Regions from separate parts of the Streptomyces sp. NPDC087859 genome, predicted to be linked through region 1. Evidence: riboswitches for the same ligand, from Rfam matches in the RefSeq annotation. Region 1 holds a riboswitch; each other region holds the start of a gene.

What was found. Region 1 has a riboswitch for cyclic di-AMP ahead of ACIOHP_RS03945 (M23 family metallopeptidase). Riboswitches for the same ligand answer to the same signal wherever they lie in the genome.
Region 2: another riboswitch for cyclic di-AMP. It lies ahead of ACIOHP_RS12315 (transglycosylase family protein); the one in region 1 lies ahead of ACIOHP_RS03945 (M23 family metallopeptidase).
Region 3: another riboswitch for cyclic di-AMP. It lies ahead of ACIOHP_RS02320 (NlpC/P60 family protein); the one in region 1 lies ahead of ACIOHP_RS03945 (M23 family metallopeptidase).

What each region holds. Positions count from the first base shown of each region.
Region 1 covers NZ_JBIUUU010000002.1:22,016-24,211, reverse strand. Annotated here, with positions in the region: gene ACIOHP_RS03950 (PP2C family protein-serine/threonine phosphatase) at 1-713, shown strand, start outside; cyclic di-AMP (ydaO/yuaA leader) riboswitch at 958-1,115, shown strand; gene ACIOHP_RS03945 (M23 family metallopeptidase) at 1,127-2,182, shown strand.
Region 2 covers NZ_JBIUUU010000004.1:479,041-481,236, forward strand. Annotated here, with positions in the region: gene ACIOHP_RS12310 (transglycosylase family protein) at 1-513, shown strand, start outside; cyclic di-AMP (ydaO/yuaA leader) riboswitch at 718-885, shown strand; gene ACIOHP_RS12315 (transglycosylase family protein) at 889-1,563, shown strand; gene eno (phosphopyruvate hydratase) at 1,912-2,196, shown strand, end outside.
Region 3 covers NZ_JBIUUU010000001.1:498,846-501,041, forward strand. Annotated here, with positions in the region: gene pcrA (DNA helicase PcrA) at 1-761, opposite strand, end outside; cyclic di-AMP (ydaO/yuaA leader) riboswitch at 1,046-1,214, shown strand; gene ACIOHP_RS02320 (NlpC/P60 family protein) at 1,222-2,196, shown strand, end outside.

The DNA of each region.
Region 1 (2,196 bases):
GGGCGGTGCTGCCCGAGCCCGACGACCGGATCGGCGGGTTCGACATCGCGGTGCGGTACGAGGCGGCGCAGAAGGACGCCTTCATCGGCGGGGACCTCTACGCGGTGCAGGACAGTCCGTACGGGGTGCGGCTGGTGGTGGGGGACGTGCGGGGGAAGGGCATGGGGGCGGTCGCCGCGGTCGCCGTCGTCATCGGGGCGTTCCGGGAGGCCGCCGAGCAGGAGCCGACGCTGGAGGCGGTCGCGCGGCGGCTGGAGCGGGCGCTGGCGCGCGAGGGCACGCGGCGCGAGGGGCTCGACGCCATCGAGGGGTTCACCACCGTCGTACTCGCCGAACTGCCGCACGGCGACGGGGTCGTACGGGTCCTCAACCGCGGCCATCCGCCGCCGTTGCTGCTGTGTCCCGACGGCACCGTGCGGGCGCTGCCCGCCGTCGAGCCCGCGTTGCCGCTGGGCATGGGCGAGTTGGGGAGCTGGCCCGACCGTGCGGAGGAGGCGGTTTTCCCGGGCGGGGCCACGCTGCTGCTGTACACCGACGGGCTGTCCGAGGCGCGGGACCGGTACGGGGAGTTCTACGATCCGGCGGCGCGGCTCGCGGGACGCGCATTCCGGGTCCCCGGGGCGCTGCTGTCCGCGCTCGCCGTGGAGGTGCGCCGGCACACGGGGGGCGGCATGACGGACGACATGGCGCTGCTCGCCGTACGACGGCCGTGACCCTTGGGGAGCTTTATCACGTGGGGTGACCGGGTGAGTGCCCTCCGCATAACAACTGACATACAGTCAATACCTGTGAGTTTACCGGAGCGCGGTCAACTCGCCCGTTTTTCACCGCTCATGGACCCGTACGTCCAGGGGAAAAAGGTTAATGATCAAGCGGAACAGCTTGGAATCCATGGTCCGGGTCTATTAACGTTCGATAACGCAGCGCGGTCGTCCCAGCCGTCACAAGAGACGGCTCCGTGCTCACGCGCTTAATCCCGCAAGGGAGCCGGGGAACCACCACCCTGGGGTGAATCGCGCGGATGCCACCGTGAACTCACGGCCGGTATACGCGCGTAGGAGACCTTCCTGCTCCGAACCCGTCAGCTAACCCGGTAGGCGAGAAGGAAGGAAAGGAGCACGCCCACGTGGCGTCAAACCGGCCTGCCCCCGAGGCCCCGTACGTGCCGAGCCAGCGCAGCACCACCGATGTCTTCGGCTACGGCAGCTACCACCACGACGAGGGTCCGCGGGAGGAATGGAATCCCACCGAGGAGTCCATCCGACCGGCACGTGGCAAGCATCGGGTCGCCAAGCAGCGCAGCGGGGGATTCGCCCGCAGCTCCACCGTCCTGGGCGTCGGTGTCATAGCCGCCGTCGGCGGGGCCGGCATGGCCAGCGCCAACACCGGCAAGCCGCCGGTCTCCATCTCGATGCCCGACCTTCCGTTCGTGTCCGGCGAGGAGGAGGCACCGCAGGGCTCGGCCACCGCGCTCAGCGACCTCGCCGCGGCCCCCACGGCCGCCGCCACGGCTGTCACGGACAAGACCCAGATCAGCGTCTCCGACTCCGGCGCCGGCGAGACGCTGCGCAACCGGATCATGGCGCAGGCCGAGAGCCAGCAGACGCAGGTCGAGAACAAGACGCAGCTCGCCACGCAGAGCGCCCTCGCCGACGAGGCCGCCAAGGCCGAGGCCGCCGCGCTGAAGAAGGCCGCGGACGACGCAGCCGAGGCGAAGAAGAAGGCGGAGGCGGAAGCCGAGAAGGCCGCCGAGGCCAAGCGGCTCGCCGAGCTGGCGAAGCAGTACACGCTGCCGACCTCCTCGTACACGATCACCTCGACCTTCGGGCAGGCCGGCTCCCTGTGGTCCTCCGGGTACCACACGGGCCTCGACTTCGCCGCTCCCACGGGCACGCTCATCAAGGCGATCCACAGCGGCACCATCACGCAGGCCGGCTGGGACGGGTCGTACGGCTACAAGACCGTCCTCACCCTCGACGACGGCACCGAGCTGTGGTTCGCCCACCAGTCGTCGATCAGTGTCAGCGTGGGCCAGAAGGTCAACACCGGTGATGTGATCGGGCGCGTGGGAGCGACCGGCAACGTCACGGGCGCGCATCTGCACCTCGAGGTCCACGCGGGCGGTGCGTCCACCGGGATCGACCCGATGGCGTGGCTGCGGAGCAAGGGGCTCACCCCCTGAGGTTCTCCTGATCC
Region 2 (2,196 bases), on a different contig from region 1:
GGCACCCCGTCGGAGTCCGAAGAGTCGGGTTCATCTGAATCGTCTGATTCATCCGCCTCGTCCGGGCTGTCCAACTCCTCCGGATCATCCGACTCGTCGAACGGGTCCTCCGCCGATCCGACGTCCTCACCCTCGGCGTCCACCGAAGCGGACAACTCATCCAAGTCGGACACATCCGACCCTGGCGCCGAAGACTCACAGTCGCCCGACAGTCCATCCATAGCGCCGACAAAGGGTGTTGAATCGGACAACTCATGGCAAGAAGGCGGCTCTTCGGCTCTCGTCGACACCGGCGCCCTCTCCGCCACCCAGGAGAGCACCGGCCGGCACCGTGGCGCGAGCGCCGACGAGGGGTCCTACACCGTCCGCGTCGGCGACACGCTCGCCTCCATCGCCGACTCCCTTGACGTCGACGGCGGATGGCGCCGGCTCTACGCCGAGAACAAGCAGGTCATCGGCGCCGACCCGAGCGACATCGAGCCCGGTCAGACCCTCGTACTCGGTAGCGAATAGGGCGAAAACCCCAGGAGAATGCCGGGAGTTCAGACCACACTTCTCATCAAATGTCCGGTTTGATGAAAGTGTGGGATGAGTCTCAGAAGCCCTGATCGTCTTTGAAATTCGCCGGATTCCCTGTCTACGGTCAACACCGCTCGTCACCGCGAGCCCCGGCTGCCGCAACGCCGAATCCTGCCAGCGGCCGTACGGGAACAGTCGTCGCGTCAAGCGCCGTAGGCAGGAGCGGGGGACCCAAGGTAAGTGCCGGGCCCAGCAGTTCACGCTGGACCGGCTTGGGGTGAAGTCGCGCATCGCGAGATGCGCGGCCGGGCAACTCAACCGGCCCGAACCCGACAGCTCACCTCGCAGGCGTCGGTGAGGGGATCCACCATGCTGTTTTCCGGCAAGGGCAAGCACCGTCGTCCTTCCAAGGCCACCCGGGCCGCCGCGCTCGCCGGCGTCACCGGTGTCGCCATCGCGGCCCCGCTGATGGCGGCCGGCAACGCCTCCGCCGCCACCGCCTCCGAGTGGGACGCCGTCGCCCAGTGCGAGTCGGGCGGCGACTGGACCATCAACACCGGCAACGGCTACTACGGCGGTCTGCAGTTCTCCGCCTCCACCTGGGCCGCGTACGGCGGCACGGCGTACGCCTCGCAGGCCAACCAGGCCACCAAGGGTCAGCAGATCGAGATAGCCGAGAAGGTCCTCGCGAGCCAGGGCAAGGGTGCCTGGCCGTCCTGCGGCGTCAACCTGTCCAGCGCGAGCTACACCGGCGGCGGCTCGTCGAGCTCCTCCAGCGACAGCGGCACCAGCACCCGCTCCTCCGAGCAGCAGGCCTCCCGCTCCTCCGAGCGCCCGGCCGCCAAGAAGACCGTCACCACCCCGACCGGCAAGAAGGTCAAGAAGGGCGACGGCGAGTACAAGGTCGTCAAGGGTGACACCCTCAGCTCCATCGCCGAGGAGCACGACGTCAAGGGCGGCTGGCAGAAGGTGTTCAAGCTGAACAAGGACATCGTCAGCGACGCCGACTTCATCTACCCGGGTCAGCAGCTGCACCTCAAGTAGTAGCTGCGCCTCGCGTAAGGGTCCGCCGCATTCGAGCAGGACCCGGCTGAACCACAGCGCCCTCACATCCGTGGTCCTCATACTGAAGGCCTCGTGAGGGTCCCCCCGTCCCCACGGGCTCCCCGCTCCGGTGCGTGTTCCCCCGTACGCACCGGGGCGGGGTTTTTTCTGCGCCGGTTTCTGCCAGGTTTCCGAAACCGTCTTTGTTCCGTTCGGAAACAATTTACTCTCGGTTCTGTCCACGGGGCGGTCCGCACGGTGGCCGAACGCCCGGAGCCGGTTAGGCTCGTCTCGCAGAACACACCGCGGTCCCGGCGGACCGTGTCACATCCCAAGAAGGAGATGCTCGTGCCGTCCATCGACGTCGTCGTAGCCCGGGAAATCCTGGACTCCCGAGGCAACCCCACGGTCGAGGTCGAGGTCGGCCTCGACGACGGCAGCACGGGTCGTGCCGCCGTTCCCTCCGGTGCTTCCACCGGCGCCTTCGAGGCCATCGAGCTCCGCGACGGTGACCCCAACCGCTACGGCGGCAAGGGTGTCGAGAAGGCCGTCCTCGCCGTCATCGAGCAGATCGGCCCGGAGCTCGTCGGCTACGACGCCACCGAGCAGCGCCTGATCGACCAGGCGATGTTC
Region 3 (2,196 bases), on a different contig from region 1:
TCGAAGTCGAGCGCGTTGGCCTCCCGCAGCCGCGCCTGGTACATGGCGTAGGCCTGGGCGAGGGTCTTCTCGAAGCCGTCGGTGGCCTGGGCGGCGAAGTCCTCCTCGTCGATCAGCTCGTTCTTGAGGTTGCTGATCTTGGCGCTGAAGGACTTGGGCGGGAAGCGCTTGGGGTCGAGGTCGAGGTCACGGCAGACCAGGGCCATCAGACGCTTGGAGTCGGCCGCGTCGTAGATCGAGAACGACGACGTGAAGCCGAGCTTCTTGGATTCCCTCCGCAGGATCCGCACGCACGCGCTGTGGAACGTCATCACCCACATCGCGTTGGCGCGCGGGCCGACGAGCTGCTCGACGCGCTCCTTCATCTCGCCCGCGGCCTTGTTGGTGAAGGTGATCGCGAGGATCTGGCCCGGGTGGACATTCCGCTCGGCCAGCAGGTAGGCGATGCGGTGGGTGAGCACCCGCGTCTTGCCGGAGCCGGCGCCGGCCACGATGAGCAGCGGGGTGTCGGAGTGCACGACGGCCGCGCGCTGGTTCTCGTTGAGTCCGTCGATGAGCGCGGCCGCGTCCAGCACGGGGCGCGGGGCGCCGTCGCGGTAGTACGCGTCCCGGTCCGGCGGCACGTCGAACCTGCCGCCGAACAGGTCGTCCGGAACGGGTTCCGGTACGTGCTCGTCCTCGGGCGGTGGCGGGGGCTCCTCCTCGCGGCCCTTAGAGGCTTGGAGGTCCGCCAGGAAGCTGTCGTCAAAGAGGCTGCTCATCGCTCTCCGAGTCTAGGGCTCCCCACTGACACCCCGCCGCCGCCCCGAGAACATGGGCCGACCTCATCACCCTCCATCACCGTCCCGACACGTTCCGCGACGGATCGACCGCAATGCGCACAAGTCATTGCAGATCACTCCGTATGTACCACCGCGAGCAACGTCCTGACCTAAGGTCACGAAAATGTATCGGGCCTATCGGACATCAACCTTCACAGGGGCCACACCCGTTGGCTACCGTGCCGGAAGGCCGTACGACCCCCACCGGCGAACGTCGCCGGGCCGCGCGGCCTCCGCCGAATCCGGAGCGCCGCCGCGCACCCGGAACCGGGGACCCACCGAACTTGGGGTGAATCGGCCGACTCCCGCACCGGGAACAGCCGTAGGGCAACCCTTCCGAACCACCCGCCCGAACCCGACAGCTAACTCGGTAGGCGGAGTATGGAAGGAGTCGCCGACCTTGGCGTCGCACCGCAAGCCGCCTCCCCCGGGTACGCGCGTAGCCGGCATACGCACACCCGCTCTCGCCACGGCCGCCCTCACCTCCGTGGCCCTGCTCTCCCAGACGGCCACCGCCGCGCCCTCGACCGATGACAAGCCGAGCATCGAGGAAGTCGAGAAGAAGGTCGACGACCTCTACCGCCAGGCGGAGTCGGCGACCGAGAAGTACAACTCGGCCAAGGAGAAGACCTCCAAGCAGCGCAAGGAGGTCGACACCCTCCTCGACGACGTCGCCCAGCGCACCCAGAAGCTCAACGAGGCCCGCGAGGAGCTCGGTTCCTTCGCCGCGGCCCAGTACCGCACCGGCGCCTCCGCGCCCGACACCGCGACCTTCCTGCTCGCGGACTCCCCGCAGGACTACTTCGACCAGACGCAGCTGATGGGCCGTATGACGTCCCGTCAGAAGGACGCGGTCGACGACTACGTCACCGAGCAGTCCGCGACGATGAAGAAGCGCCAGGAGGCCACCGACAGCCTCGAGACGCTCTCCGACGCGCAGGGCGACCTGAAGACCGCCAAGGCGACCGTTCAGCGGAAGCTGTCCGCCGCGCGCGAGCTGCTGTCGCAGCTGACCGCCGAGGAGAAGGCGCGCCTCGCGGCGATCGAGAAGAAGAAGCAGGAAGAGGCCGCCCGCAAGGCCGCCGAGCTGGCGAAGCAGCAGGCGGCCGAGCAGAAGGCGGCGGCGGAGGCCGCCGCGGCCGAGGAGTCGGCGGGCAGCTCCTCGTCGTCCACGGAGACCGCGGAGACCTCGGACTCCTCGTACGCCACGAAGGCCGAGAAGGCCCTCGCCTTCGCCCGCTCCCAGGTGGGCAAGCCGTACGTCTGGGGCGCCACCGGCCCCGACTCCTACGACTGCTCCGGCCTCACCCAGGCCGCCTGGAACGCCGCCGGAATCTCTCTCCCCCGCACCACCTACGACCAGGTGAACGCCGGC